DNA from 3 places in the Bradyrhizobium sp. SBR1B genome. Region 1 is predicted to be linked to each of the others. Evidence: riboswitches for the same ligand, from Rfam matches in the RefSeq annotation. Region 1 holds a riboswitch; each other region holds the start of a gene.
What was found. A riboswitch is a leader RNA that binds a small molecule or an ion and turns the genes downstream of it on or off. The one in region 1 is predicted to bind cobalamin.
Positions count from the first base shown of each region.

Region 1 (10,346 bases):
CCGAGTTTGGTTTCGGGATTGAGATAGCCGAGCACGGCGTTGGCGTCGGTGATGGTTGGCTCGGTGCCGCCGCGGCCGTAGCAGGCCGGACCCGGCTCGGAGCCGGCACTCTCCGGCCCGACGGTCAGACCACCCGGGCCGTTGCGCACGATCGATCCGCCGCCCGCCCCGATGGAGTGAACCGCGAGCATCGGCTGGCGCAGCGGCTTGTCGCCGAGCATGCGGCCGTCGGTCATCTCGGCCTGGCCGTCGACGATCAGGCAAACGTCCGTCGTGGTGCCGCCCATGTCGAAGGTCAGCATGCGCGGCGTGCCGAGCTGGCGCGCGATGCTGACCGACGCCGAGACGCCGGCGGCCGGGCCCGACATTGCCATCACAAGCGGGCGACGTTTCACCGCGGAGATCGGGATCATCGCGCCGGCGGAATGAAACACCTGCAACCCCGGCCCGATCGGCAGCCGCTGCTCCAGCTCGCTCAGATATTCCACCGCAATCGGCATCGCGGCGGCGTTGAACACGGTCGCCGAGGTCCGCTCATATTCGCGTGCCTCGGGATTGACCTCGTGCGACAGCGAGACATGGGCGACGACGTCCTTGAGGCGCTCGCCGAGCATTTTTTCGTGCACCGGATTGGCATAGGCGTGAAGCAGAGCCACCGCGACGCTCTGAACGCCGGCCTCCTTCAGCCAGGCCACCAGGCGCTCGATCTCCGCTTGTTCCAGCGGCTTCAGCACGCGTCCCTCGTGATCGAGGCGCTCGGCGAGCCCGAAGCAGCGCTCAGGCGGCACGAGCGGCGGCGATTTCGGCGGAACGTCGAGACGGTAGAGATCGCGGCGGCGATAACGCGCAATCTCGAGCACATCGGCAAAGCCCTCGGTCGCAACCAGCGCCACCTTCGGCAGCCGGCCCTCGACGATAGCGTTGGTCACGCGCGTGGTGCCGTGGACGAAGCGCCTGACCTCGCTTTTGCGCAGGCCCACCGCCTCGATCGCTTCCAGCATCGCCTGAACCGGAGCGCCGGGGCGCGACGGCACCTTTGCGATCCGCGCCTCCGATGAATCGCGCCGGATCGCGATGATATCGGTGAAGGTGCCGCCGATATCGGTGCCAACCTCCCAGTGATTTTCGGAGGAGCTCATGTGCGGGGGCAGCGACGCATGAGGTCCGAACCGGACGCCGGGCTGTTACCGTCCATCGCGACATCCAATGCCCAACCGAGAGCGCTCATCATGCATCCCTTGTCTTGCCATTGTCCGCGAGTGTGCGACAGAGCGGTCAGGTCGGGATAGAGCCAGAGTTGTCGCAAACCACCGGGCCGGCGCCGCGAGCCGCAAATTCGGTTGCACGTTTTGGTGCAGCTCTGCCCGCGCGGAGAGCATGCAGATGTCGACTGCTGAACACCAGCAAAGTGCATCGCACCACGGGTTTTTCGGCGCAAACCGTCACGTCCGTTGCAGTGCAATCGCAACGTCAAAGATCATCTGTCTAATTTGCAGGCGATCGGACGCGAGGTTGGTATCCTATGAGCTATGCACGGCAGGCGGCACAGCCTTTCTTTATTGTACGGTCAGTAAGCGAGGATATCGTCTCGCAAGCAGCGCCGCGATCCGGTGGGACGAGCTCGTTAGAAACCATCGAGATTCGAACGTCCTGCGTTGAAAGTCGCGATCGCGGGCCAGATATTGCCTGAACCCGCCAGTCATGTTCGGATCGACCATCGCCTGCCATGCCCTTCTTCCGGCTCAACGACGACCATATGAACCCCGATGATCTCGGGGATTTCGATCCTGAAACCGTGCCGCGCGCCGTTGCCGCTTTCGGGGGCCAGATGGTCACCAAGGGCATGGAGCTGGCCATGCACGAGCATCGCAAGGACGAGCTCGTCCTGACCACGCGCGGCCTCGTCAGGCTGGAGGCCGGACACGGCGTCTGGATCGTCCCGCCGCGCTGTGCGGTGTGGATTCCCGGGCATGTTCCGCACAGCGTCAGCGTCGCCGGCGACGTCGAGATGCATTGCCTGTTCGTCGAACCGGAGGCGGTACCGGCGCTGCCGCGGCAATGCTGCGCGCTGACGATCTCGCCCTTGCTCGAGCGTTTGCTGGTGCATGCCACCCACATGCCGGTGATGTACGATCTCGACGGCGCCGACGGCAGGATCGCCGCGGTGTTGCTCGACCAGCTGTCGCTGGCTCCCGCCGAAGAGCTGCTCTTCCCGATGCCGGCCGATGCCAGGCTGCGCCGGATCGCCAGCGCGATGATGACTGATCCTTCCGATCGCGCGACGATCGAGGATTGGAGCCGGCGCATGGCCGTCGCCCCGCGCACCCTCACCCGCATCCTGCAACGCGAGACCGGCATGAGCTTCGGCCGCTGGCGCCAGCAGCTCCACATCCTGATCGCGCTTCAGCGCCTCGACCAGGGCGCATCGGTTCAAGCGGTGGCGCTCGATCTCGGCTATGAGGGGGCCAGCGCCTTCGTCATCATGTTCCGCAAGGCGCTGGGCAAGCCGCCGGCGCGATATCTGGCCGAACGCCGCATCGGCGCACACTGACCGGAATTCGCAATCGATTGTCCCGTTCGCGGAATGCGGTCTGAGGGACCATTTCGTATCCAGGCTCCGAAGCGCCCGGCGGGCGCATTAAGGAGCCGACCGACATGGATTCACTCAGCAAGGGCGCCGTCGCCGACGTCCTCCTTCGTCTTCACCAGGAAGCGGAGGTCGCCGACGGACAACTGATGCAAACCTTCGCGAACGAAGCGAAGAGCCGGGATGAGATCATCAGCAAGACCATCGCCGCCGAGAGCCGTGATCTGAACGAAGTCTATCGTGGACTTGCGGACAATTTCCTGAGCGTCTCTCCGCGGTTCGGACGCTTCCTCTACATGTGCGTCCGTGCCACCAAGGCACAGCGCATCGTCGAGTTCGGCTCCTCGATGGGGATTTCCGCGATCTACATGGCGGCGGGCCTGCGCGACATCGGTGGCGGCCGTCTGATCGGGACCGATCTCGAACCCGGCAAGATCGAGCGGGCGCAAGCGAACCTTGCCGCCGCGGGGCTCGCCGACCTCGTCGAGTTCAGGCACGGCGATGCGCGCCAAACGCTCAGCTCCGGCCTCGGCGGCGAGGTCGACATGGTGATGCTCGATGGCGCTTTCACTCTCTATCTTCCCATTCTCAGGCTGCTGGAGCCGCACCTGAAGCGCGGCGCGCTCATCGTCGGCGAGAACGCGCTCGAGGAAGCTTCGGGCTATATCGACTACGTGCGCGATCCCGAGAACGGCTACCTCTCACTATCGCTGCCGTTCGAGCCGGGACGTGGCAACGAATTCACGATCAAAGCCAGATGATCGGCACGGCGGTGAACCCTGTGATGGAGCCAAACTTGAACGAGCCCGCTCACGAGCCACAAACGTCCGAGCCATCGCGGGCACCGCAGGGACGGCTCACGCGGATGTTGCTGCGATGGCTGATGCGTCCTGCACACGTTGCCGGCGTCAGGACGCTCTCGCCGCATTTCCGGCTCGTCGAGCTCGAAGGCGAAGCGCTGGAGAACGTCGCCTGGACGGCCGGCGACAAGATCCAGGTCGCGATGGGCTCGGGCCTGAGCGCGCGCACCTATACGCCGATGTCGTGGGACGCCGGCAACGGCAGAACGCGGCTGCTCGCCTTTGCACATGGCGATGGCCCCGGCAGCCGCTGGGCCAGCGGCTTGCGCGCGGGCAACGCCTGCCAGTTCTTTGGTCCACGCCGCTCGTTCGACCTCGCGGACCTCGGAGCGCCCATCGTTCTGTTCGGCGATGAAACCTCGTTCGGCCTTGCGGCCGCGTTGCGCGACAGCCTACAGGCTGGCGGCGCGCTCCATCTGTTCGAGGCCGCCGATGTCGCGGAGTCGAGACTGGTGCTGGATTCCATCGGCCTCGGCCAGGCCAGATTAATCGCACGCAGTGCCGATGACACCCATCTTGCAACTGCAGAATCCGAGCTGCTGCGTCTTGCCGCAAACGGCGCACAGTTCGTCCTGACCGGCAAGGCACCCTCGATCCAGCGCGTCGGCCGCGCCCTGAAGGCCGCCGGCGTCGCATCATCGCGGATCAGAGCGAAAGCCTATTGGGCACCGGGCAAGACCGGTCTGGATTAGAGAGAGCCGATATAACCGCCGGCCCTCGGTCAGGACATGCGCGTCGGTCGGGGCCGCAGACGCCGCCAGCCAATCGCGATCCCGGTGACGGAGAACACCAGTCCCAACACACAGAGTCCGACGATGATGGTATCGCGCAGACGCGGGTGCGCCACCAGAAGGGGAAAATCGAGGGTGTGGAGCGCGCTGTAGAGCCAGCGATAGGCCCGCCGCGAGGCATCCAGCCTTTGCAGCACACTGCCGTCGGCACCGTCGATATCGAACCAGAGGTCGCCGCAGCGCGAACGGTAGACGGGCGCACCGGCAATAGCCGATTGCGCGGGGTAATCGTCGTTGCCAGCAAGAACGGACGCCGCGCCGCAGCCGGCAGCAAGGTGCGCCACGAGACTCTGGATCTCATGCACGTCCAGAAATTCCGTTGGTCCGTCGCGGGACGCGTCCCCTGCTTTGATCAAGACCTGATGGTCAAGGCTCACCCGATCGCGGCGATAGACGTTGCCGTTGAAGGCAAACCATTCGATCTCCCGGGCCGAGGGCGATATCGGCTGCCGATCGAGCCATGAGGCAGCCGCCCAATCAAGCGGCGCGTTCATCACGCCGGATTCGGCCAAGGTCAATTGTCCGCGCGAGAACAGCCGGCCGTGATCCATCGAGAGCCAGCCGCTGAGACTCCATGTCAGCACGAACATTGTTGCCGCGAGGCCAATGACGTGGTGCAACGCGTGCCAGCCACGATAGGGCGAGGACATCCGGCGCCCTCGCAGCTTCACCCGCGCGATCCCGAGCACCGCACCAAGCATTGCCGCGATCAAGGCCAGCAATGACAGCGTCCAGACGACGCGATCCCACAGGAGCCGGTTGCTTCTCAGGACCGTCGGATAAATCCAGTGCAGGACACTACCGGCCCAATTCCAGCCCCGCTCGCGCCGCGTCGTATCCAGGACGATCTCGCCGGTGGGCGAGGAGACATAGACTTCCGTCCCGGCAGCATCGCCGAAGGCCACGCGAAACAGCGGCCGATGGCGATCGAAGCCGTTCGGCACGCTCCACTGATCATAGTCCGGACGGGCAACGACCGCGGCCTGCACGGCATCGAGCCCGCGATTGCGCGCGTGCTCCCGCGCAATCGCAAGGACGGTATCGGCAATTGCGACCGACGCATCCGCTCCGTCGGAGGCGCGGACCGCGCGCACGCGCGATGATCCCGACACGATGTAGACCGCTGCATCGCTCCGCTGGATCAGCCGGACGCGCACGGCGTCCGCGACCCCGCTCACAGCGACCGCCGCCGCAACCGGGATCCTCGCCGCTTCGCGATCCACCGGCGCCAGGCCGGCAAACCGTTCCGCTTCCGTCAGCGACGGAAACGGCACGAAGTGCATCACGATCCCCGTCGCGAACCACATCGCGAACAGCAGGCAGAACGCGATCCCGAGCCAGCGATGCGCAAGGACGATCGCGCCCATCATGCGTTCATGATCCTACCATTTGAACGCGGCCGAGAGCTCGTAGGTCCTAGGCGCGCCGAGCAGGATCTGGTCGGGATAGAACGGATCGCCCCAGATCGCATAGCGCTTATCGGTGATGTTGCGGACGCGGAAGGTCAGGCGGGCCTGATCGACCGCGTTGAACACCGTCTTGGGAATGTCGACGAAGGCATAGACGTCGGCGACGGTATAGGCCTTCATCGTCACGACATTGGCATCGGTGTTGTAGCGGTCGCCGACATGGCGGCCGACGATGCCGAGCTCTACCGGCCAGGGCGTGAAGAAGCGCCAGGACGCGCCAGCATTCGCCACAATGCGCGGCACGTTCGGCGGCGTATTGCCGGAGAACGAGCCGCCGGCGAAATTGTAGTCGGCATAGCGGGCATCGACATAGGCGATGTTGCCCCACAGACGCAGCGGATCGATCGGACGAACCGAAGCGGCAAGCTCGACGCCCTTGGATTCCTGGCGCCCGGCGATGTTGAGCGCCATGCCGCCGGCCGCGGCATAGACGTTCTTGCGCACGATGTCATAGGCCGAGAACGACCACTCCGCCCGGTTGTCCCAGAACAGGTGCTTGACGCCGGTCTCATAGGTACGCGCGGTCGTCAGGTCGAGCGGCTGGGTCGGCAACAGCAGGAAGCTGGTGTTCGCGGAGACGTCGGCGCCGGTGGCGTACTGACTGAAGAAGATCAGGCCGGGCACGGCCTCCCAAGTGTAACCGATGCGGCCCGTCACCGGCGCCCAGTCTTTCGTGAACGGAAAGCCGGCTCTCACAAGCCCGGCGGAATCGGTCGAATTGCGGTCGAGCCCGATATGCTCGACGCGCAGGCCGCCGATCAGCGCGAAGGTCCGCGTCAGCTTCAGCCGGTCCTCGAACGACAGCGCCTCGTTGTTGATGCGCGCGGTCTGCTGCTGCGTCGTGAGCGAGCCGTAAAAGCCGCGGTTGGGATCGACCAGCGAGACATAATCGTTCGGGAAATTTGCCGCGCCCGGCCTGACGAAGTCGAGATAGCTCGATGACAACGTCGTGACCAGCCGATTGTCGAAACCCGCGATATCAGCGTCCCAGATCAAATCGGTGATGTTGCCGACGAGGCGCTGGCTGTGCGCGACATAGAAGCGCTCGCGATACACCTGGTTGTTGGTGGAATCGAACGCCTCGATCTCGTTGTTGAACCAGGTGCGCTCGGCGCCGTAGCCATAGGCTTGACTCTTCAGCGTCAGGTCCGGCGCCAGCTTCAGCTCGAAGCCGCCGCGCAGCCACACCTCCTGCGCGACATTGCGATTGTCGAGGACGTTGTAGTTGGTATTGAAGGTGCGGTCGTCGATCGTGACCGCGCCAAGATCAGTCCTATTGAAGTAATTACCGGAGACGATCCTCGTCGTCGCGTGCGAGCCGCTGAAGGCGATCGGCACCAGCGGCGCGCCCCAATAGGCTTTCGAACGGTCCTCGCGATACTCGATCGCGCCCCAGATCTTGAGACTGTCGGAGATGCGGTAATTGAGCTGGCCGGACACATCGAGCATCTTGGTATTGGTGTCGTCGGCAAAGCCGTTGAGCGCGGAACGGCTGATGTCGAAGCGATAGTCGAGGCCTTGGACGTTGGTGCTGCCGCCCGAGCCGTAATGCGCGCGGAACGAATTCAGCGAATCCCAGGAGAAATCAGCTTCGTTCCGGATCGGTCCCGTGTGCGGCTGCTTGGTCACAAAATTGATCGCGCCGCCGGCGGCGCCTTCACCCGAGATCAGCGATGCCGGGCCCTTCAGGAATTCCACGGCCTCCAGATTGGCGGTGTCCATGATCCGCGAGGTCATGTTCTGCGGGCCGATCTTGATGCCGTTGTAGAGCGTGTTGATCTGGCTGTTGGTGAAGCCACGCATCGAGAAGGCGGAAGGTTCGGCCGGGTTATCGCCGGCGGTGACGCCGACCGCGCCCTGGGCCACGTCGGACACCGTGCGATAGCCCTGCTCGCGCATGGTCTCGGCGGAGATCACCTCGACGGTCGCGGGCGTCTGTCGCACCGTCAGGCCGAGCCGCGAAGCGCTTTCGGCGACGGCATTGCTGTTGAGCGGCGTCGGGGGTGCCGTAGCCGGCACGACGGGCTTCGGCATCGCTGCCGCGGCCGCCGGCCTGCGCGCTGCTTGCCGGTGCGCGCTCTGCGCCTCCCGGGCGGCAGGCTTGGCCTGCTTGCGGGATTGGGCCGGCGATACTTCGACGGGCGGCAGGGGTTCCCGGGCCTGCTGCGCCAGCGCAGCGGGCAGATCGAGTGCGGCAAGGGATGTGAGCGCAGCGGATGCGAGCAGGAATTGTCGCGGTCGTACGATACGGATGGAAGACACGGTTTTCGGACCTCGGTATGACGTCAGTGGCACGTCACAGCGAACGAGGTCTCACCTTTTGGCTCTTCAGCCGTCCGATGAAGCCGAATGTCTGTACTCCCCGACCGACATCTTCGCGTGTGACCACGGCTGACGGCAGGTCTCCTGGCTCGCGGGTCATCACCACTTCGTCGCCTTCCCGGGACCGAGGACCCAGTGGCTTCTGACGAAGGATTATCCGCTCACAGTTGCGGGGGCAGCCACGGCGTTGGGGACAATGTCCCCGCACCGTATTCCCTTTTCATCCCCTCTCGGGGAAACCGTCGCGAGCATCTAGGATTACCATCACAACAGAGTCAATGTGCCAGTTGCGGCGTTATGGCCACAACGACCAACTTCCTTGGAGATGAGCATGGAAGGCGAGACCTTCCTCTGGTTGATACGGCACGCGCCCGTCGCGGGCGTCACAGGCACCATCCATGCCGCCGACGCGCCGGCCGATCTCAGCGATCGCGTGCAACTGGACGCTGTGCGACGGCGCCTGCCACCGGATGCCGCCGGCTATGCCAGCCCGTCGCGGCGCACGATCGAGACGGCACGCGCGCTGGGGCTCGAACCGAAGCTGGTCAGTGAATTCCGCGAGCAGGATTTTGGTGACTGGACCGGCCACCGCCATGACCAACTCGAGGCGACCCGCGGTGAGGCCTATGCGCAGTTCTGGAGCGATCCGGCTGGCGGACGGCCGCCCGGCGGCGAAAGCTTTGCGGATCAGGTCGCGCGTGTCCGGCTGGGCCTGTCGCGGATCGCAGCCGGATCGGCCACGCTCGTAGTGCATTCCGGCACCATCCGCGCCGCGCTCTGCATCGCGCTGGATCTGACGCCGCAGGCCGCCTTGCGCTTCGTGGTCGATCCGCTGTCGCTGACCCGGATCGATCGCCTCGCGAGCGGCTGGCGCGTCGTCTCCGTCAATCAGCCGATCAGTTAGGTCTGTCAGGCACATTGGCCTGCGCAAACGTCGCCATGCCGTTGTGAAGGCTACAAGCGAGCCGCACCAGCGGCAGCGCGATGGCGGCGCCCGATCCCTCGCCGAGCCTGAGATCGAGGCTGATCAACGGCTGCACGTTCAGCGCGCGCAACACCAGCCGATGCCCCTGCTCCGCCGATTGATGCGACGGCAGCAGGAACGGCTGGCACGACGGATTGAGTCGCACTGCTGCGAGCGCTGCCACCGATACGATGAAGCCATCGATCAATACGGGAATACGGCGCTGCGCCGCCGCAATGATCGCACCTGAGATCGCCGCGATCTCGAGGCCGCCGACGGCACACAGGATTTTTTCGGGCGAGGCGCCGCCAACGCCGTGACGCGCGATCGCCGCGTCGATCACGCGGGCCTTATGTGCGCGGCCGGCCGCATCGACGCCGGTGCCGCTGCCCGCGATCTCTTCGGCGCTGATGCCGAGCAGGCCTGCAGCAATCGCCGCCGACGTCGTCGTGTTGCCGATCCCCATCTCGCCGAAGATCAAGAGATCGGGCTGATTGGCTTGCGCGCGCGCAACCGCGCGCTGGCCGACCTCGAAGGCATACGCCAGCTCGGCGGGTGCGAGCGCGGCTTCGACGCTGAAATCGCGCGTGCCATGGCGCGGCTTGTCGGAGATGACACCCGCCATCGCCTCTGTTGCTAGCGTGCCGGCATCGACGACGTCCAGGCTCGAGCCAAGCTCGCGCGCCAGCACCGAGATCGCGGCGCCGCCGGAGGCAAAATTCGCCATCATCGCGATGGTCACGGCTTGCGGATAGGCCGAGACGCCCTGCGCGACGATGCCGTGGTCGCCGGCGAAGACAATGATCGGCACCCGTGCGGCACGCGGCTGTTCGGTCGCCTGCAGGTCCGCAAGCTCGATTGCGAGCTGCTCCAGCCGGCCGAGTGCACCGGTCGGCTTTGTCAGTTGCGCCTGCCGTGCGATCGCGGCCTCGCGATGCACGGCGGAGACATCGGGGCAATTTCGGGTGACCCATTCGGGGAGCATGCTGCCTCGCTTACGGCCTGCGCTTGAGAATGTAGCTGTCCATGATCCAGCCATGCCGCTCGCGCGCTTCCTGCCGCGCCGCAACGATGCGCGGGCCAACCTCGGCGAGCACGCCGGACATGACGATCTGGTCGGGCATGCCGAGATAGGCGCCCCAATAGATTTGAATCCCGGCTGGATCAAGCGACTGGAATGCCGTGCCGCCGTCGAGCATTACAACAACGGTATCCACCCCTGCCGGCCAGCCGCCTTCGCGCAAACGCCGCCCCGTCGTGACCAGAAAGGGCTCGCCGATGTCGTTGAGCGGCAGCGCATGCGCCGCGCACAGCGCCTGGATCGAGGTGATGCCGGGCACGACCTCGATGTCA
Region 1 covers NZ_JACIHC010000006.1:74,141-84,486, forward strand. The annotation lists gene GGD61_RS17665 (hydantoinase/oxoprolinase family protein) at 1-1,139, opposite strand, end outside; gene GGD61_RS17670 (helix-turn-helix domain-containing protein) at 1,727-2,551, shown strand; gene GGD61_RS17675 (O-methyltransferase) at 2,656-3,348, shown strand; gene GGD61_RS17680 (siderophore-interacting protein) at 3,471-4,139, shown strand; gene GGD61_RS17685 (PepSY domain-containing protein) at 4,169-5,608, opposite strand; gene GGD61_RS17690 (TonB-dependent siderophore receptor) at 5,621-7,969, opposite strand; cobalamin riboswitch at 8,086-8,288, opposite strand; gene GGD61_RS17695 (histidine phosphatase family protein) at 8,361-8,933, shown strand; gene cobT (nicotinate-nucleotide--dimethylbenzimidazole phosphoribosyltransferase) at 8,926-9,978, opposite strand; gene cobF (precorrin-6A synthase (deacetylating)) at 9,989-10,346, opposite strand, start outside.

Region 2 (10,346 bases), on a different contig from region 1:
GCTGACCAACCGCTACATCCCCGCCTACAGCCATCTGGCCCGCGCCAACATCCGCTCGCTGGAGCGGGGGCTGGCGCTACGGCGGATGGTCATGACCAAAATGGAGTCACCGTCGGACGAAGAGGCCTATGCGGCGCGCCTTCGCGAGTTCGAGACATCCGATCGCAAGATCGAGGAGGAGGCCGAGGCCGCGCGTTCGCTTGTCAACGCGATCATCGACGACCCCAGGACGTATTCCGACAATGCCGCGCTGGGACGGATCGATATTCGCATCGAGACCGCCGTCACCGAGCTGCGGCGCGATCTGAACGAGGACCATGCAAAGCTGCTCAAGCAGGTCGACGCCAGGCAGATGGCCGAGGCCCGCGGCACGCTGGAACACATCGACGTGCTACGCGATCAGTTCAACCGCAAGGTCGATGCGATCCGCGCCGACATGCTGACGCAGGTGTTCTTCTCGACGTCGCAGGTGATCAGCCGCCAGCATCAGGCGATCGTCGTTTCGGGTGTCGTGACCCTGCTCGCGGCGATCGTCGGCTTTGCCTTTGCGCTCCTGGTGTCCAGCGGCATCACGCGCCCGGTGCGGCTGCTGCTCGCCGGCACCCGCGAGGTCGAGGCCGGCCGCTTCGACAAGACCATCACCGTCTCCACGCAGGACGAGATCGGCGAGCTCGCCGCGGCCTTCAACCGCATGACCGAGCAGCTCAGGCACAACGAGCGCATCCGCGAGACCTTTGGCCGTTACATCGATCCCAAGGTGGTGCAGGGGCTGATCGACCGGCCCGAGGTTGCGATCGACGGCGAGCGCCGGGTCATGACCATCATGTTCTGCGACATGAGCGGCTTCACCTCGATGAGCGAGGGCATGACCCCGCGTGGCCTCGTCAGGGTGATGAACCACTATTTCACGGTGATGTCCGGACCGATCAGGAGCAATCGCGGCATCATCGACAAATATATCGGCGACGCCATCATGTCCTATTGGGGCCCGCCCTTCATCGAGGAGGACGAGCAGGCGCTCCTGGCCGGCATCGCCGCAACCGAGATGGTCGACCAGGTGCCCGCGCTGCAGAAGCAGCTGCCCGACCTGCTCGGCATCCGCGCCATGCCGGCGCCGTGTGACCTGCGGATCGGCATCGCCACCGGCGAGGTCCTGACCGGCAGCATCGGCTCCGAGCTGATGATGAGCTTCACCGTGATGGGCGACGCCGTGAACCTGGCCTCGCGGCTGGAGGCCGTCAACAAGGTCTACGGCACCCGCATCCTGATCTCGCTGGCCACGGCTGATGCGATCGGAGCGCGGCTCGAATTGCGCGAGATCGATCGTCTGGCGGTCGCCGGCCAGAGCGCGCCGCAGCCGATCTTCGAGGTGATGGCGCAGGCGGGCGCGCTCACCGCCGCGCAGGACAGCCTGCGCACGCATTATGCCGAAGCGCTCGCCGCCTATCGGGCCCGCCGCTTCGACGAGGCGCGCGCCGCCTTCAACGCCGCGCTCGAAGCCGTCCCCGGCGACGGCCCCTCGCGCACGATGCTCGGCCGCATCGCGCAATTCGAGGCCAAGCCGCCGGAAGAGGGGTGGGACGGCGCCTGGCGGCTGGAGCAGAAATAGCCGTTTTTGTTGGGCCGGCCCGCCCTGTCCGGAAAAAACGTTTCTACTCGATAACGATGTTCGCCGTGACCTATTTCCCGGGCTTAGGTTGGATGTCCTTGAGGCGTTTGACGGGGACACGCCGATGACGGAACTTCAGGACAGGCTGGAACGGTTCGAGACGCTCACCGCCGAATGCGAGCTGATCGCCAAGCTCGCCACCGACAGCACCAAGCGCGAGTTCTATCTGAAACTCTCGGAACAGTACCGTCAGCTGGCGGTGGACATGCGGCAGGCGATCGCGACCAAGGCTGCGGCGTGACGCCGGCTGCAATCCGTTCTTAAGGTTTGGCGCGCATCCTTGACGTCGCGAGCGATCGCTCGTGATGGAAAGGCCGGGGTTCGCTGCATTGCAGCGCACCCCGCGAGTGTCATTTGCCATGCTTGACAGGGCAATCACATGCGCCTCGTTGCCGTGATCATAGTCGCGCTCATGACGGCGGCCTGCGACCAGGAGCAGGATATCACCGGCTCGACGCCGACCTGCCCGATGCGGAACTACAGCTACAATCCCCGCGACATGAACCAGTGCGTCAGTGCGTGCAAATCGTGCGATCGCGGCACCACGGTCACCTGCACCACCTCCTGCACCCTCAAGGGCGCGCGCTGAGGCTACCGCTTTCTCCGGCGCACCCAGCGGCGGTGCTGGGGCACCGGAACGATTCACTTGGGTTAATCATTGAAGCAGGTGGGCAGGACGCGGAGTCCGATGGAAATGGGTATGCTCGATCCCGGTCGATTTCTGGTGTCGTGCTCGCATTGTGATGCCTGGCCGATGGCGGCCAATGTGAAGCGGTCGAGCTGGTCGGCGTCCCCGCACGAGGTCCGCTTTGTCTGCACGCGCTGTCGTCGCGAGGAGACCGCGATCGTCTCGGCCTCCGGCGAATTGACCCCGATCAAGCGCGTCGATGTTCCGCCGCGCGACGTCGCTGTCGCCTGGGCCCAGGCGCAACGTGTGCGAGGGCGGACCTGAGCGCCCGGCACCCATCGGTCGATTGACTCCCGGGGCCAACGGCTCGTAAATGATCGGCGACGGTTCTCCTCAGGGAGATCAAAAGGGAATGTGGTGCGGGATTGTCCCAACGCAGGGATCTGTCTCAACGCCACGGCTGCCCCCGCAACTGTAAGCGGTGAATCTTTCGTCTCATGCCACTGGGAAACTCGGTCCTGGGAAGGCGACGCGAGGTCACGACCCGCGAGCCAGGAGACCTGCCGTCAGCCGTGGTCACACGCGAAGATGTCGGTCGGGGAGTACAGACATTAGCTTCACCGGAGCAATCCATCGCTCTGCCGTGAAACCTCGTTCGCTGTGACGTGCCACTGACGTCATACCGAGGTTACAATTGTGTCCCGTCTCGTCTCTGCCGCCAGGCGCCTTGCCGTCGGCCTGCTCGTATCCGTTTCCTTCCATTCGCTCGATCTGTCCTCCGCCTTCGCCCAGCACGCGCTTGCCGAGCAATTGCCGCCGATCGAAGTGACGCAGCCCGACGATCACAACCGCACGCGGGCGAGGGCGATCGGTGACGGCGAGGCGACGCGGCAGCGGGCGAGGACGAATGTCGCGCCGGCAGGCAATGGAGCCGGCTCATCTGGCTCCGGCGGTAAGGCTGCCGTCGGCAACGGCGCCATCGTCGGGGCCGCCACGACCGTCATCACGGCCGCGGATATCGCGCATTCGCCATCGCAGACGCTTGCCGAGATCATCGCGACGCAGACGCCGGGGGCCCAGATCACGACGCTCTATGGCGGCCAGATCGGCGCCAAGACCAGCGTGGACCTGCGTGGCTTCGGCGCCTTTGCCACCGCCAACACGCTGGTGCTGGTCAACGGACGACGGTTGAACGACGTCGACATGGCGCAGGTGGACCTCTCCACCATCCCGCTCAATTCGATCGAACGCATCGAGGTCACGCGGGGAAATTCCGGCGCGGTGCTCTACGGCGACAACGCGGTCGGCGGTGTGATCAACATCGTTACAAGAAATGGCGTTGGCGGACCGCCCGTGACCGCGCGCATCGAGGCCGGTTTCGGCTCGTTCAACACCAGGCTCGGCAATGTCTCGACCTCGCTCAATTCCGGCCCGTGGTCGACCTCGTTCTACGGCAATACGGTCAGGACCGATGGCTACCGCGACAACAATCGCTATTCGCAGCAGAACGGCGTCGGCAATCTCAATTACACGACGCCGAGCCTGAGTGCTTTTCTCACCGTCACCGGCGACAATCAGGAGCTGCGGCTGCCGGGCGGCCGCACCGTCGATCCCTCCATCGGCCTCGACGAGCTCAGGGCCAACCGGCGAGGGACCAGCACGCCGTTCAACTACGCCAACCAGGAGGGTTTTGGCGCGACTGCGGGCTTCACCAAGACCCTGGTCAACGGCGTCGATCTCATCGTCGACGGCGGCGTGCGCGACAAGAAGCAGCAGAGTGCGTTCTTTTCCACCCCGACGCCGGTTCCGGCGTTCTTCACGTCGACCTATGTCGGTTCCCATCTGACGAATTGGTCGATCACGCCGCGGCTCAGCGTGAAGAGCCTGCTGCTCGGCATGCCGTCGCAGCTCCTGACCGGCATCGACTATTACGATGCGAGCTTTGAGCAGAATCGCGGCGCCGGGCAGGGGCTCTCCCCATGGCACAATTACGACCTCAGGCAGCAGTCGGTTGCGGGCTATTTCCAGCACACATTGGGAATCGCGCCCACGACCGACATCTCCTACGGCGCGCGGGTGCAGAACGTCAGACTTGCGGCACGCGACAATTTCGACCCGGCAGCTCCCTTCAACGCCGACATCGGCGCGCTGCCGCTGACGAGCAACGAGACCCAATATGCGCTGCATCTCGGCGCCGAGCATCGCCTCAACGACCAGGTCTCGCTGTTCGGCCGCGTTGCGCGCGCTTTCCGCACGCCTGATGTCGACGAGCGCCTGTCCTCGGGGCCTTCCTTCGATCCCTTGACCTTCGCTGCGATCCCGCAAACGTTCGAGCTCAAGACCCAGACCTCTTGGGATATCGAGGGCGGTTTTCGCATCAAGGGAGGCGGATTGCAGCTGCAGAGTAGTCTCTATCTGATGGATCTCACCAACGAGGTCCATTTCAATCCGGTCCTGTTCTACAACACCAATCTCGATCCGACCCGCCGCTACGGCTCGGAGACCAGCCTGTCCTATCGCGTCAACGATGCCCTGCTGCTGCGCTCCGGCGTGGCCTACACCCGCGCGGTCTTCCGCGAAGGCATCTGGGCCGGCAACGACGTGCCGCTGGTGTCGCGCTACACGGCGAGTGCGGGCGTCACCTGGAACATCTGGCAGAATTACGTGGTGCTCGATGCCACCGCGCGCTTCTGGAGCGAGCGACGCATGGACAACGACCAGGCGGGCACCCAGAAGCCGATTCCCGCCAACGGCACGATCGATCTCAAGCTCAGCGGCCAGGTTGAGCGCTACTTCTGGTCCGTCAGCATCAACAATGTGCTGAACGCGCTCTACTACGACTACGCCATCGCGAGCACCTTCACGGACGGCCGCTTCAGCGCCTATCCGCTGCCCGGCCGCACCTATCTGCTCAAGGCCGGCGCAACGTTCTGATTTTCGTCACGCGCCCCTAAATGGACTAGAATTCGAAAGAAGGAGATTCAACCATGGCTCTCAGCATCCTGCCGTCTGGTGGCGATCGCTTCCGGCTTCACCCGGTCGCGCCGCGCCTCGCGCCGATGTTCTGCTTTGCGCTGCTGACGGCGTCATGCGTGCTCGCAAGTTTTGCGTTCGCCTGCGCCACGCCGTTCGCGGCCTTCGCCGTCATTGCCGCGGCGATGCTGCCGCAGCGTCAGGCGCTGCTCGTCGTCACCGGCGCCTGGCTCGTCAACCAGACCATCGGTTTCGGCGTGCTGCATTATCCCGTTGACGCCAACACGATTGCCTGGGGCTTCCTGATCGGCGCGGCTGCGCTTCTGGCGACCGCGGCCTCGTCGACGGTGCTCGGCCTGCTGCCGCAGCGCCGCACGCCACTGATGCTGGCGATCACGCTCGTCGCCGCCTACGGGATCTACGAGCTCGCACTGCTCGCCGCGACGCCGTTCCTCGGCGGCGAGGGCGCCTTCACCGCCGCGATCGTGACGCGCATTGGACTGACCAGCGCCGTCTGGCTCGCCGGCCTCGTCGCCATCTGTGAGATCGTGCGCCTGGTCGATCCGGCCGGACGCAAGCGAGCGATGTCGGCCTGAGCGGCCGATCGTGGCCGTAGCCCGGATGGAGCAAAGCGCAATCCGGGGCCGCTCGCCCCGGCATCTAGCACCGTCCCGGATTACGCTGGCGCTCCATCCGGGCTACGGCGCCGAGAGCCTGTGTCGCCCTCTGTCAATCCACGTCGCTAAAAATATTCCACTTTACCGAAATTCGGTTTCGGCGTATGTGTCGTCCATCCCGGCTCACCCAAGAGGGGCGACTATGTGGTCGTCACTGTCGCGAGCCGGGCTTGCGGTGGACGCGGCAGCGTCGGCACGAGAGGCGCGGGCAGGGCGGGTAGTCCCTGTGAGCCCGAGGCTTCGTGCGGATGAGCGGCGCTGTTCAGTTCGTCTCGCCCCATTCTTTCGGCAACGTCGACAAGGCCGGGAGATAATGTGGTGACCAGCGAACGCGCGTACGGCAAAACCGTGTGGTCCTGGCCGTCGTTGCTACGGTCAAGCCTTTCGCGGAGATGCGAGCGAGCCCAACCGGGCAGACTGCATCATCCAAATTCGCGGGGCGAGGGAGGCCAGAAGGAATGGTCGGCTCCCGGGAGATCACGGCATAAGCCGTCCAGCCACTGCGCAGGGAAGGCCGAGTGATCGGCACCACCTGTATGCTGCTGTGCGGTTCTTTCTGCGCGTGCTTTTCGCGCAGCGGACCGCGGGTGCGAGCCAGCACCCGGCCTTCCCTGCGCCCTCTTGGATGAGAGGGTCGCGAGACCAAGCAAAGCTCGGGCGAATTGCGCCGCGAGGACGCGAAGGCATGTCCGTGAGCTGAGCTGCGTGCCACAATCTCGATCTCGTAGGGTGGGCAAAGCGCAGCGTGCCCACGCCTTGTTGCTTATGGACAGAGATCGTGGGCACGGCGCGATGCGCCTTTGCCCACCCTACGGCACTGCAGCTGGGATATGCATTGGAGCATCGCGATGGTGCCTCCTGCTCCGTCATTGCGAGGAGCGCTTGCGACGAAGCAATCCAGAATCCCTCCGCGGAAAGACTCTGGAGTGCTTCCGCCTTCGCCGAGGCTTCGGCGGACAAGTCGCTTCGCTCGCAATGACGGCGTGGAGAAAGCGTGCGTCATAACTCCGCTGGTGCCCCGGACGGAGCGCAGCGCTCCTTCAACGGTGCGGCTTGTCCGGGACACGAGGGAAGAATCGTTGACGAGCGGCGCGCCCCGACTCACCCGCGCGGTCACCGCCTCGTGGAGCAAATGCGGAAGTGTTGTTGCCGATACAAAATCTGAAGTTGTGGGATCATCCTTCCCGCGAGGGTATTGAAGTAGTCCACCCCGTGTCTTCCCGGTAACGATTGTGCTGTCTACGCAACACTCGGTTCCGATTTAACCGTCATCACTGGTGGTTCGCATCACCGCCGCTTTTTGGCCACACCCAAACATGAATAAAATCGCTCTAATGTTCTAGGGCAGCGGCGGTCTTCGAAGGCGACGAGAAATCCCAAGGTCGATTCAAATCTTGGCTCTGATTTTTCGGGTCTGAAAGGGTTGACCGAGGAAACTGGTTTGCGATGAGCGCGAAGATTGACAAGCAGAGGCTGCCGAGCCGTCACGTGACGGAAGGCCCTGCGCGCGCGCCGCATCGGTCCTATTTCTACGCCATGGGTCTGACCACCCAGCAGATCCACCAGCCTTTCGTCGGCGTCGCCTCGTGCTGGAATGAGGCCGCTCCCTGCAACATCGCCCTGATGCGCCAGGCGCAGGCGGTGAAGAAGGGCGTGGCGTCGGCCGGCGGCACCCCGCGCGAGTTCTGCACCATCACCGTGACCGACGGCATCGCGATGGGCCATGACGGCATGCGCTCCTCGCTGCCGTCGCGCGAATGCATCGCCGACTCCGTCGAGCTGACCGTCCGCGGCCATGCCTATGACGCCCTGGTCGGGCTCGCCGGCTGCGACAAGTCGCTGCCGGGCATGATGATGGCGATGGTCCGTCTCAACGTGCCCTCGATCTTCATCTATGGCGGCTCGATCCTGCCCGGCACGTTCCGCGGGCAGCAGGTCACCGTGCAGGACATGTTCGAGGCCGTCGGCAAGCACTCGGTCGGGGCCATGTCGGACGAGGACCTCGACGAGATCGAGCGCGTGGCGTGCCCCTCGGCGGGTGCCTGCGGCGCGCAGTTCACCGCCAACACCATGGCGACCGTGTCCGAGGCGATCGGCCTTGCACTGCCTTACTCGGCCGGTGCTCCGGCACCCTATGAAATCCGCGACGCCTTCTGCATGACCGCGGGCGAGAAGGTGATGGACCTGATCGCCGAAAACATCCGGCCGCGCGACATCGTCACCCGCAAGGCGCTGGAGAATGCCGCCGCCGTGGTCGCCGCCTCGGGCGGCTCGACCAATGCTGCGCTGCACCTGCCGGCGATCGCGCATGAGTGCGGCATCAAGTTCGACCTGTTCGACGTTGCCGAAATCTTCAAAAAGACACCATATGTCGCGGATTTGAAGCCGGGCGGCCGTTATGTCGCCAAAGACATGTTTGAAGTAGGTGGCATACCGCTTCTGATGAAGACGCTGCTCGACAACGGCTTCCTGCACGGTGATTGCCTCACCGTCACGGGCCGCACGATCGCCGAAAACCTCAAGAGCGTGAAGTGGAATCCGCACCAGGACGTGGTGCACCCGGCAGACAAGCCCATCACCGTGACAGGCGGTGTGGTCGGTCTGAAGGGAAATTTGGCGCCAGAAGGTGCGATCGTGAAAGTCGCGGGAATGTCCAACCTCAGGTTTACCGGTCCGGCCAGGTGCTTCGACCGTGAGGAGGATGCTTTCGAGGCGGTCCAGAAGCGCACCTACCGCGAAGGCGAAGTCATCGTGATCCGCTACGAGGGGCCGAAGGGCGGCCCCGGCATGCGGGAAATGCTCCAGACCACCGCGGCGCTGACCGGCCAGGGCATGGGCGGCAAGATCGCGCTCATCACCGACGGCCGCTTCTCCGGCGCCACCCGCGGCTTCTGCATCGGCCATGTCGGGCCGGAAGCGGCCATTGGCGGCCCGATCGGGCTGCTCGAGGACGGCGACATCATCGAGATCGACGCGGTCGCCGGTACCCTTAACGTAAAATTGAGCGATGCCGAGCTGGCCCAGCGCAAGACCAAATGGACCGCTCGCGCGACTAACCACACGTCAGGTGCGCTCTGGAAGTATGCTCAACAGGTTGGACCAGCGGTCGGGGGGGCAGTGACCCATCCGGGCGGCGCGCACGAGAAACAGTGCTATGCGGACATCTAGGCGTGCCATAGTTGCGTTTGTGTTGGGGGCCGGTGCGCTGGCCGCCCCGGCGCTTGCCTTCGACGGGGCTCCGGTCAACCCGAAGGACGCGACCATCCCGGTCGTGACCACCTTGCCGGGGACCGCGGTGACCGCGCGCGGTAAGGTCGCGCCGGCGGCTGTGCCTCAGGAGACCTCGCTCAGTGCGCTGCAGTATGCCGCCGAGGGTGGCCACCCCATCGCGCAGTGGAAGCTCGGCCGCATGTACGCCAATGGCGACGGCGTCGCCCAGGACGATCTGCGCGCCTTCGAATATTTCAGCCGGATCGCCAATGCGCATGCCGAGGACAGCCCGTCGGCACCGCAGGCGCAGATCGTGGCCAACGCCTTTGTCGCGCTCGGCCGCTACTATCTGAGCGGCATCCCGAACTCGAAGGTCAAGTCGGATCCGGAGCGGGCGCGGGAGATGTTCTCCTATGCGGCGTCCTATTTCGGCAATGCCGACGCTCAATACGATCTCGCCCGGCTCTACCTGAAGACGCCGGACGCCTCGCGCGAGGATTTCCGCTATGGCGCGCGCTGGCTCGGCCTCGCCGCGCAGAAGGGCCAGCACGAGGCGCAGGCGCTGCTCGGCCAGATGCTGTTCAACGGCGACCGCCTGCCGCGGCAGGCCGCGCGCGGCCTGATGTGGCTGACGCTGGCGCGTGACAGCGCCGGCGCCGAAGAGACCTGGATCAAGGAAAGCTACAGCCGCGCCTTCGCCAAGGCCTCCGACGACGACCGCGCCATGTGCCTGCAAATGCTGGAACAGTGGGTGCAGGGCGGCCGCCGGCAGTAGCTCGGCAATCTCGGTCTCGTAGGGTGGGCAAAGCGCAGCGTGCCCCCCAATTCTGCGTAGCCTACGCCGCCTCCAGATCCAGATCCGCCCACACCGGCACGTGGTCCGAGGGCTTCTCCCAGCCGCGCACATAGCTGTCGATCCCGACATTGGCGAGCCGGTCGCTGGCCTGGGGCGACAGCAGCAGGTGATCGATCCGCAGGCCCTGGTTCTTCTGCCAGGCCCCGGCCTGGTAGTCCCAGAAGGTGTAAAGCCCGGGCTCATCCGTGACAGCCCGCAGGGCATCGGTCAGGCCGAGGCCGAGCAGGGACTGAAAGCTCTCCCGCGTCTCCGGCTTGAACAGCGCGTCCTCGGTCCAGGCGGCGGGATTATGGACGTCACGGGCGTGCGGGATGACGTTGAAGTCGCCGGCGA
Region 2 covers NZ_JACIHC010000004.1:68,609-78,954, forward strand. The annotation lists gene GGD61_RS12040 (adenylate/guanylate cyclase domain-containing protein) at 1-1,609, shown strand, start outside; gene GGD61_RS12045 (hypothetical protein) at 1,734-1,910, shown strand; gene GGD61_RS12050 (hypothetical protein) at 2,049-2,258, shown strand; gene GGD61_RS12055 (hypothetical protein) at 2,370-2,621, shown strand; cobalamin riboswitch at 2,665-2,880, shown strand; gene GGD61_RS12060 (TonB-dependent receptor domain-containing protein) at 2,994-5,231, shown strand; gene GGD61_RS12065 (hypothetical protein) at 5,285-5,866, shown strand; gene ilvD (dihydroxy-acid dehydratase) at 7,394-9,115, shown strand; gene GGD61_RS12075 (tetratricopeptide repeat protein) at 9,102-9,932, shown strand; gene xth (exodeoxyribonuclease III) at 9,994-10,346, opposite strand, start outside.
Region 2: it holds a riboswitch for cobalamin, as region 1 does, so the genes downstream of both, GGD61_RS12060 (TonB-dependent receptor domain-containing protein) here and GGD61_RS17690 (TonB-dependent siderophore receptor) in region 1, are expected to answer to the same signal.

Region 3 (10,346 bases), on a different contig from region 1:
CTCCAGTGATCGAGGCGCGACTTCCGGCCATGGTAGTCACCTCGTCTATCGCGGAGCGCGCAATCCCGAGTCCGACAATCGCATGCGCCTGGGCCGCGAAAGCTGCCGCCGGATAACGATAAATTGGGCCATCAAGTGTCGATGGACCGCCGCGGATCAAAGTCCATTCCTCCGGCACCATGACGTTGCTGACGACAATGTCGTGGCTTCCGGTGCCTTGAAGGCCAATGACGTCCCAATTAGGCCGGATCGTCACCTTCTGGGCCGGCATCACCGCTACATGCGGGAGGTCGCTCGTCGGATCGTCTTCGGCCGTGATGCCAACTCCTATCAGATCCGCTCCCGGCGAGCCGCTCGCGAACGGCCACACGCCGTTCACGACAAATCCGCTGGCGCATCGCTTGGCGGACTGGAGCGGGAAAATCGCGCCGGCCAATGCGACGTCAGGTCCATTGGCGTACACTTTTCGAAGCGTCTCTTCCGGAAGAGCAGCGAGATAGCGAGCTCCATCCCCAAAGCTAGCGACCCAACCGGCGGACCCGTCGGCTTGGGAAATCTGCTCGATCAAGCGACAAAATCCGCTGGAGTCCGCTCCTCGCCCCCAAAACGCTTGGCGACCATGGCGCGATAAACCCCGACGCGTCTAAAGCCGTCGATGATCTCTTTCGGAATCTTCTGTGCCCGGCCAAACTCGTTGCGACGCTCACGGATCTCAACAAGTAGTGGGGACAGATTAGCCCAGGTCGCAGCCGTGGCATGGGTTTCGGCAGGAATCGCTTCGGGTGGAGCGTTCACAATTCGTCCTCCTTGTGTTGAGCCGATCACCGCCTGGCGTCACTCATGTGGATTGAGCGCGTGACGGAGCTAGGTGGCTGATAGCGGTTAGACGGCATTCTCGAAGCTCTCGCAGTTGATCTGGAAGTATAGGATTGCACTCGTTGGCTTCCCCGCCTTGAGGGAGGCCCGGAAGCTTCGCTGAGATACTGCTGTTGTTTGTATTGAGGCGCGTTGCCAAGCAATGGAAGGCGGCTGCGATCTAGGGGCGTCTCTGCCCTACTAGATCTCCGGTGTCCGCGATCAACGAGCGGTGTCATTTATTTTCTCCAATGGACGTGTTGTCACATTTGAGACAAGCCGAGCCGAACCAAGCCCAGAACTCCGCTATTGCGCTCGGGACGGCGCCCAGCCCTACGGCTTCTATTACATCTGCCCAGCAATCGACGTGCCATTAATGGTGTCTTGCTGCCGTGTCTGAACCGCGTGAGAACACTCCGCCCAGCCGCAAAATGCTCGTGTCTGTCTGTCCGCTTTCAGGCGAAGATGTCATTTGCTCAACAAGCCGCCCCGCAGGACCAGGGAGACGGATCTCGACGGCGACGGGCCGTATTCAAAGTTCATTATAAAACTTGAGGCCCGTTACGCACTCTCGACACGACCAACAGCCAATGTGAGTTGGTGTAGCGGCGGCTAAGCGCTGTAGTAAAAGTGGCCGGCGGCGCGCAGGCATCCAACAAGCGTCCAGGGCGCTCTGGAAGCGGCAATCGCACCGTTGAGTCTGATTCAAGCCGATCGCAAAGAAGTGCCCCACTCTTCCAAGCGAAAAGGAGGCGTGTCAGGTTTCGGAGCTTTCGCGGCTCGCCAGCAGCAGATGCGCCCGACTTGCTGCTGTACCGAACAAGAAGGTCGCGCACATTCAGGAGCTTCGTTGACCCTGGGCCGTCGCTGCCGCCGGTCCGGTGCTGATGCGGGTAGACGTGTCTTTACCGCCCGCGCGGGGGCAGCCGCCCTGATAGCTCTGTCTGAGCTTCAGTCGCCATAGAGCGCGGTGATAGAGCATGACCGGCGATAAATCTGGCGGTTGAAACTTTTGAAACTCTTGAAGTTATCCCGGGCTCTCGAGTTCAAAGTCGCAACGCCGTTCATTGCGGCCTGCTGCAGAAACAATTTTATTGGGTTTGGTGTTCAATCTTTACCATGGAGGCTGTCGGACGCGCGGTGTGCGCTTCTTGGTGCTGGCCACGCGTTGCCAACATCAGGAGGTAGAAGAGCAGTAGAACTAAGAGGCCACGCATACCGAAAGGCATCCCTAAGCGGAGACAATTGTAGAGCGGATGGTATCTGGGCAGTCGTTGTAAACGACCGACCAACAAAGCGGCGCGGAAACAAGGTGCTGTATCACACGGCGGATGACTTGCCGCGGATGTGAAGGTGCTAGCATCAGCACACAATGTCGACCTTGCCTGTGTCGATTTGATAAACGCCCCCCACGACCTTTAGTCGGTTCTGCTCGACAGCAGCGTTCAGAAGCGGGCCCGTCGATTTGAGCTTATTGACGTTATCGATCACATTCTGCCGGGTTGCTTCGGCGACTATGTTGCCGGCTTTCCCGAGGGATGCTTTTACGGCGGGAGCAAGTGCAGTGACCAGGGATGAAATGTGGCCCGGCGGCGGCTTATCTTGATGGAGCGACCTGATCGTGGCGTCTATCGCACCGCAATGATCGTGGCCGAGTACAAGTATAAGCGGCGTGCTAAGGACGGAAACCGCATATTCCATACTGGCGAGCGTATCATCGTTTGCGAAGTTGCCGGCGACGCGGCAGACAAACAGATCACCTAGTCCGCTGTCAAAGATAAGTTCGGGCGCCACCCGAGAGTCAGCGCAGGTCAGAACCGCCGCGTACGGATTTTGGCCTTCGACCAAGACCGGGCGCTCGCGCCTGAAATCGTCGGATCGTGGTGCGCCCTGGACATAACGATCGTTTCCCTTCAGCAGCCGCTTCAGGGCAGCATCCGGCGCGAGCAGGTTTTCTGGCTTTGGCTGGCAGTTTGCTTCCTTCGCATCGGCAGGGGTATTGCCTAACCGCATGAAAACTGTCGAACCCGCAACCAGCAACAGGGACCGGCGCGAAAGCGCGAACTTAGATGAACGGTACATGTTCGGAGATTGGCCTGCGTGCATGTGTCGCCTCATCGCGCTGCCTTCCGCCACCCGGTGGCTTCGGCTTCAGCTTCGCTACACAGCCAGCGCTCGCTGCGTGTGTTCGTCATACCAATCTGCTCGTAACCGGAGTCTCCGGGGAGGTGATAAATGCGCTCGCCGCGGGCGAGAATGCCTTTTATTCGGCACTCGGGTGATGGTGGTTCCGATAGGACGAGGGCTCCTAGCAGGATTTCCTGTGCGTTGATCGGAACCGTCTTCGCACCAACGATAATCGTGCTGGTGTTGCGGCCGCGCCAGTCGCCGGGAGTGATGAAAGCCCCGGACCACAGCCCCGCAGAGGCTGTGCTTGCCACTAACTCATGGACGACGTAGGTGTGGCGAGATGCACCAGCCGATAGTGCCCAGCCCGAGCGTATCATCCAGGCGTTCACATCCTCGCCTTCGATGAAGCAGCTGCCGAGGGCCCGCCTATACTCGTCAACTTTTTGGGTGTGACAATCCCACGTCCGCCCATTCGAATTCTTGATAAGCTCGTCGCGAGCAGCTACGCCGCAGGCCCATTTGCGACCCTGAGCGTCGAGGCAAATCTGATCTGTCTCAGGAGCGTCGATCCCAGAGAGCCGAACGTTGGTTTGCTCGATCTCGATCGTATTGCCGTCGAGAATGCGTGGAGCACCTCTGAGTGTCGCGGCCCAGACCGGAGATGTGATGAGAGCGAGAAGTGCGAACATAATTCCTCGGCGTTTCATCCCGGCAATAACCTTTCGCTCCTGGCCCATCTCTGGCGCGATACGGTGCGGACGCATTCGGTTGCTCAATCGCACGATTAACGCTATTTCGCCGGCGTATTCAGACATGTGCATTTAGGCAGCCTAGCGTGGTTTTCGAAGCTACGACCTGACGCCGCGTAAGGATCAAGCGAATTCTTTCGCGGTGCGTGTGGCAAGTGCGGACATCGGCAGCTTCCTCACTGAAAGCGCAGCGTACCCTGTCGAGACTGGAGGAGGCGATCTTCGTCGCTTGGCGTTGAGCTCACGATGCCCGACAAACCTACCGCTCGGAATGCTGAGCGTCTTGGCGTGGTCGAGTGAGGTGGAAGAGTAACGGGGCGATAGGTGGTAAAGAAGTGCATTGGGAAAATGCCTAGTCGTCGGTTCCGACGACGGCGATGAAAGTTATAAAATGGCAGGGGTTACAAAAGAGACCTGGTTTGGCTCTGACCCACTTAAGTCGCGATGGAGTACGGCCTAAACGCTCGCTAGGCTAATGGACGGCCGCACCAATGCGAAGCCTTCGTTTGTCTGACTCAGATGGTCGTTGATGCCAATCGAATAGTGTAGCGTCGGTCCTCCCTTTCGGGATATTGGCTCGCGCTAAGGGTTTTCGTGTAAAGACTGCATAGCCTATGACTAAGACGAACTCCTGTGACGATCTCTAGCGGCTTACCAGGGGTGCTGCATCGGCCTGATTCCTCCGGGAGTGGAAGGCCGTAATTTGAGCTGAGGCCGTAGAGCGCGTTGAGAGACGTAAAGTGCGCATCTGTTTGGACGACTCATCGTTGTCCCTATGCAATTCAGCTTCGAGCTTTTCATCGCAACATGCGCTTGCCCTTTGCCACCTAGGGATTGTCGCTCTGGTGTGGCTTGGCCGACTCAAGTTACATAGCATTTCCAAGCACCTCGCCGCACAAATGGGAATGATATGGGCGCTGCCATTCGTGAACGACCAGTCTGCTCTTACGCGCTTGAAGTGGATGGGCGACTCAGAGCCGAGTTCTCAACCAGAGACGGTGCCCGGGCAGGTGGAACAGAATTGAAGAGGCGTTTTTCTATGCTGCAAATTCGGATCTATGGCGTGCAGACGAATTCGTGCGAGGAAATCTAGAGCGGGGGAGTGTCCTCTCGACTCTTTTTGCATGGCGCGAAGGCGCCATCGTGGGACTCGGAAAACGCCAGAACTTCTAGAGCTGATTTGGGGAGAAATCGGCCTCTAGCCACGTCCCGTGCAGGCGCAGGCGAACCGCATCTCGAAAGCTGCGCAGCGCCCCAGACTCCGGTAGATAGATGGTGAAGTAAGATAACGTGGCCCAGAGATATTACAGTCCGCTATTAGAAGAACACGCCATAGATCACGTTTCTCGTTCGGCTTGTCACTGCCCTTCGGGATGTAGTCCACTCCAACAGGTTGACCGATAGTACATCGGCCTTGCCGAAGAAGATCGCCGAGCTGGCCTTTTGGGGTAGTTACAAAGTTGAAGTTGATCGGGTCATGTAGAAAGCGAAGGTTTGCGTGTCTATCGCCAGCTGCGACTTCACTGGCTATCAACGAGAGCGCCAGCGCCCGCCAGCCTAATTCCATCGGCTTCGCATAAGTTGACGCAAGTTCAGTCGTACCATCGGGCGTGATCTTCCAGGTGATAACGTACTGTTCGTCTGATTTGTTGTTCTGGTGCCTGGTCCACGAAACGAAAACAAAGTCGTTTTCGCCAAGTTCAAGGGCGCCCCGCATTTGAGGGACGAACTGTGCCACCTTCGACCATTGGAGATTATTTGTTCTAGCGTCTCACCATCCTGCGCTCGCCAAGTTGACTTGAATCTCTCGATCACGGGGCTGTGGATAGAGCGAATACTGTTGCTCATGGCGGCCGGCCAGGTCAGGCAGATCAGAGATGCACCCAAACAAAACCGTAGCAGGGGTCTTGCAAACATCCTCTTCATTAGATCGGCCCATCCCATTTCATCCAGACTCGGCGTTAGCAGGTGACCTTGAACCTGCTCTGACGAGAGCAAGAAGTTAGCGACGAAGATGAGGCTGTTCGGCGCAAGCGCGCGCTGGCCTGTGTCACGCGCCGCTAACTTCTCCGTCCGAGACAGCATTCAATTGGCTGAGCTAGACGTGCCCAGCAGGAGCAGTGTGGGCATGTTGACGGATTGCATTCTTCGTGCCAGGCGATAGCCGGAAACACGCTCCCGTTTTTATCTTCTTGTCTCCTTTCCTACGTGCGAACGTGTCGATGCATACAATCGGGTTATCCGGGGCAGCATGTTCACCCCTGTCCCACACCCGAAGGGGCAAATGGCTCGGCCGGAGTACCTGACGAGTTTTGGCGTGCGTTCGTCGTTGAAGCGTGTGCTTGGCTATAGACTTCTTCGCTCGACCTGAATGTTGACCAACGACACGAAGCGGAGGTCAGTCGCCGTCGAAAAAAGGTTCGCTGGCAGGCAACTAGCCTGCTCGTGGTGTATGGAGATCGATTTCCGCCGAAGCGCCTCTATTCGATGCGGATCCTTAGCCCAGAAGCAGCCCCGGGCGAGCGTGCTGGGCGAGCCGCTGGAGCCGATGCCGCGTCGAATGCATTCTGCTCGAAGCGGCGGTGGGTCTTGCCACGAAGGCTGGATTTGTCCTTTCATGGTCTCGCGCGCAGAGCCACCCGAAGGCAGTTCCCGATGCTCATTTCGACATCCCTGGTAACGACGTCGCGGATTAGAGACCGTCTCTACGTGGCGGCTAGTCATTGAGAACGGCGATTCGCTTATGATCAATCGCTTGTCAGACGTCGCAGATTTGCTTGCCATATGATCTGGGAGGTTGACGGGAAAGTTCGCCAGCGAATAATCCGTGTCGTCGAGGTTCTCCGGTTCCTGTTTGAACCGGAGCTAAGAGGGAAGCCGGTGCAAATGCCGGCGCTGCCCCCGCAACTGTGAGCTGCGAGCCACTGTCCAACGATGTCACTGAAGCCTGCGCGGCTTTGGGAAGGCAGGACAGTAGCGATGACCAGCAAGCCAGGAGACCTGCCCCGACAAGATCGGTCCACGGGCGGGGTGTCTCGGTGGTGCGTCAAGCAGCTGTCGCTCGCGCGACTTCCCTGCCTGCGTCCGCCATGGCCTTGTCCCCAACAGGGGTTAACGCTATGTCTCTTCTCTCGCTTCCGGTTGCTACGCTCGGAACGCCACGCATCGGTCCACGGCGTGAGCTAAAATTCGCTCTCGAAAGGTATTGGGCCGGAAAGATCACCGAACATCAGTTGCAAGAGGACGCATCGGGGCTGCGCGCAGCAAACTGGGCTCGCCAGAGGTCCCTCGGCGTCACAATCATTCCGTCGAATGACTTCTCGTTGTACGATCAAGTGCTCGATACGAGTGTCATGGTGGGCGCGATCCCTGAGATCTACGCCTCGAAGGGAGAAATCGCTTCCCTTAAGACGTACTTCGCCATGGCCCGCGGATCGAAATGCGACGACCGGGGTGGGAGCGTCGACCAAGACTCGCGGGGCGCGGGCGTCCCCGCGCAGGAGATGACCAAATGGTTCGATACCAACTACCACTACATGGTTCCCGAGTTTTACAAGGGACAGACGTTCAGACTGTGCTCTCGCAAACCGATTGAAGAGTATACGGAAGCAAAGGCTCTCGGCTTTCAGACTCGCCCGGTCCTTATCGGGCCGTTCACATTCCTAAAGCTCGGCAAAAGCGCCGATAGCGCCTTCCAGCCGCTGTCTTTATTGGATGATCTGATACCCGTCTATATCGACGTTCTTCATCAATTGGCCCAACGAGGGGCGAGTTGGGTTCAATTTGACGAGCCCTGCCTGGCGCTTGATCTGGATGAGACGGCCCGAAAATCTTTGCTACATGCTTATAGCCGGATCATAAAGGAGGTACCGGCTATCAAGATCATGGTCGCCAGCTATTTTGGTGCCCTGGGCGACAATCTGGATACAGCCTTGAGCCTGCCAGCCTCAGGTCTGCACGTCGATCTGGTTCGAGCGCCAGAGTTATTGGATCAGATCATTGCTAGTAGCCGAGCTGATCTCGTCTTGTCTCTTGGTGTCATCGACGGCCGAAATGTATGGAGGTCGAAGTTGTCCTCGCTCCACCAGAGGCTGGAGCCAGCCATTGAGAAGCTGGGCAAAGACCGCGTACAGCTCGCCCCATCCTGCTCGTTGCTTCACGTCCCGATCGATGTTGAACTAGAGACCGGGCTCGCTTCTGACGTCAAGAGCTGGCTTTCTTTCTCGGTTCAGAAGATGCGTGAGCTTGCGATCCTGGCGCGCATACTCGCGGGTAGCCAGGATGTCGGGCAAGCTCTTGCCGATTCAGAACGCGCTGCAACTGCCCGCCGGAGTTCGCCGAAGACTCAAAATGCCAATGTCGCTGTTCGGATGAGGGCGATAGACCAGACCATGCGCCAACGCGCGAGCTCATTTTCCCGTCGTTCCGAGATACAAAGGGGACGCTTCGGACTACCAGCGTTCCCTACTACCACGATCGGATCGTTTCCGCAGACCACGGAAGTCCGAAATGCTCGTGCGTCGCATGCGCGAGGCACGATGAGCGACGAACAATACGACAGATTTCTTAAGGAGGAGATATCCCGCACCGTACGTTGGCAGGAAGACATCGGACTTGATGTGCTCGTGCATGGGGAATTTGAGCGCAATGACATGGTTCAGTACTTTAGCGAGCAACTCGCCGGCTTCGCATCGACCAAGAATGGATGGGTACAGTCCTATGGCTCGCGTTGCGTCAGGCCTCCGATCCTGTTTGGCGATGTACGGCGGCCGAATCCAATCACCGTGGAATGGTGGCGATACGCTCAGTCACTAACTACCAAACCAATGAAGGCGATGTTGACCGGACCAGTGACGATCCTAAACTGGTCGTTTGTTCGCGATGATCTTCCCAGAAGCGAGGTCTGTCGTCAGCTTGCGCTCGCGATGCGCGACGAAGTTCGCGATCTCGAGGAGGCCGGCGCGGCCATAATCCAGATCGACGAGGCCGCGCTCCGGGAAGGATTGCCATTGCGCCGATCGGAGTGGAACGCCTATCTCGATTGGGCAGGAGAGTGTTTCCGCATCTGCTCGTCCGGCGTTAGCGATCAAACGCAAATTCATACGCACATGTGCTACTCGGAGTTCAACGACATCATCGGGGCAATCGCTGCAATGGACGCGGACGTGATTTCGATCGAGACGTCGCGCTCGAAAATGGAACTACTGGAGGCATTCAAGAAATACCGATATCCAAATCAAATCGGACCGGGTGTGTACGACATCCACTCTCCACGCGTTCCCGAGACCAGCGAAATAAAGGAGCTGATGGTGTTGGCTCAAGCGCGTCTGCAGAAATCGCAGCTCTGGGTCAATCCGGACTGCGGCCTAAAAACTCGCAAGTGGGAGGAAGTGCGGCCAGCGCTAGCCAATATGGTCGCTGCCGCCCGGGAACTGCGCGCTGCGTCTGATACCCAAAACCATTGATCCCGAGCTCGAGCTATTCTCGACAAAGTAGTGTCGTTCGTGCTCATTTGCGTTTCTCCACAATGTGGAAGTAGGCCTGCGACAATAAGTACCCGGCCCTCGATGGGTCGGGGAAGATACAGTCTCAGATGAGCAACGTTGACCCCCTCCCGCCAGGTGTCCCCGCGCGTCGCAGATAGCTGACGTTCTATCAGGAGCCCCAAAGGGCACTTCTGTCTCACTGTAGGCCAATTGCTGTGTAAGCGACTATCCGGGCCAGATACGCCAATGCGTCGGCTGCACGGCAACGTGCGCTCCGGTATTCGCGTTGATCCATCCTCCGAACATCCGGCGGCAAGGAAAGGCGACACGGTGAATCAAATTACCTTCGACTACTGCAATCTCCAGATCCCGATCCAACGGTGGCGCTATTTCGAGCCGCTCCCAGGTCAAATCGGCATTAGACCCTGGACGAAGTTCGTCGTGGCGTGGTGATGAATTCGATGGTCTCGTGAACACTCCCAACATCCCTTGTCTTCCGTACAGACATGCTCAGCTCGAAACCGGCGAGACAACGTGCGGCTCAACGGCGCAGGCCGCGACAGAGGGCGATCGTCTGCGCCGCAGCCTGAGTTCGCTGTCTGCATTTATCGCGGTTCCGCAAAAGTTAAACTGCACCGCGGCTTCAGCAATCCGGCCCACATAGGGGTAAATGAACCAATATTCCGTCATGTACATCCCTTGTTGGTGAGAAATCTCCCTGCTTGCCCATCCGCATCTAGGGTTCTTAAATGGGCCGACCGCGCTCTCGCGAGCGCCAGCATGCTCAACGAGAGCGGGAAGGGCAGGAGCCAGTGACCACGGGTACGACGCGCATAGCCGCGCCCGGAGCTGATATCGAGCTGGCCCGCAGGTTGATGAAGTAGGCGCCATCGATAAGCGGCGCAGCTCGTTGTGTTCCGTCAATGGCCTGCAGCTTCGGTGCACTCTCAGCAGTCTTGATGATCGATCGCTGGTAGGCGGGCATGAAGCCTTGATGCGGCGCGGAGTAGTGCTGTCTGCCATGCGTCTGACCTTGCTAGGAAGAGTAGACTCTACGAGGAGGCAGCCGCCGCGTCATTGATACGTGTCAAAAGCTGGCACGGGTACCGGGAATGGTGGAGCTCGA
Region 3 covers NZ_JACIHC010000010.1:100,951-111,296, forward strand. The annotation lists gene GGD61_RS24130 (acyl-CoA dehydrogenase family protein) at 1-568, opposite strand, end outside; gene GGD61_RS40620 (hypothetical protein) at 565-795, opposite strand; gene GGD61_RS24135 (carbonic anhydrase) at 2,218-2,961, opposite strand; gene GGD61_RS24140 (thermonuclease family protein) at 2,970-3,806, opposite strand; cobalamin riboswitch at 6,554-6,757, shown strand; gene metE (5-methyltetrahydropteroyltriglutamate--homocysteine S-methyltransferase) at 6,854-9,199, shown strand; gene GGD61_RS24150 (hypothetical protein) at 9,467-9,673, shown strand.
Region 3: it holds a riboswitch for cobalamin, as region 1 does, so the genes downstream of both, metE (5-methyltetrahydropteroyltriglutamate--homocysteine S-methyltransferase) here and GGD61_RS17690 (TonB-dependent siderophore receptor) in region 1, are expected to answer to the same signal.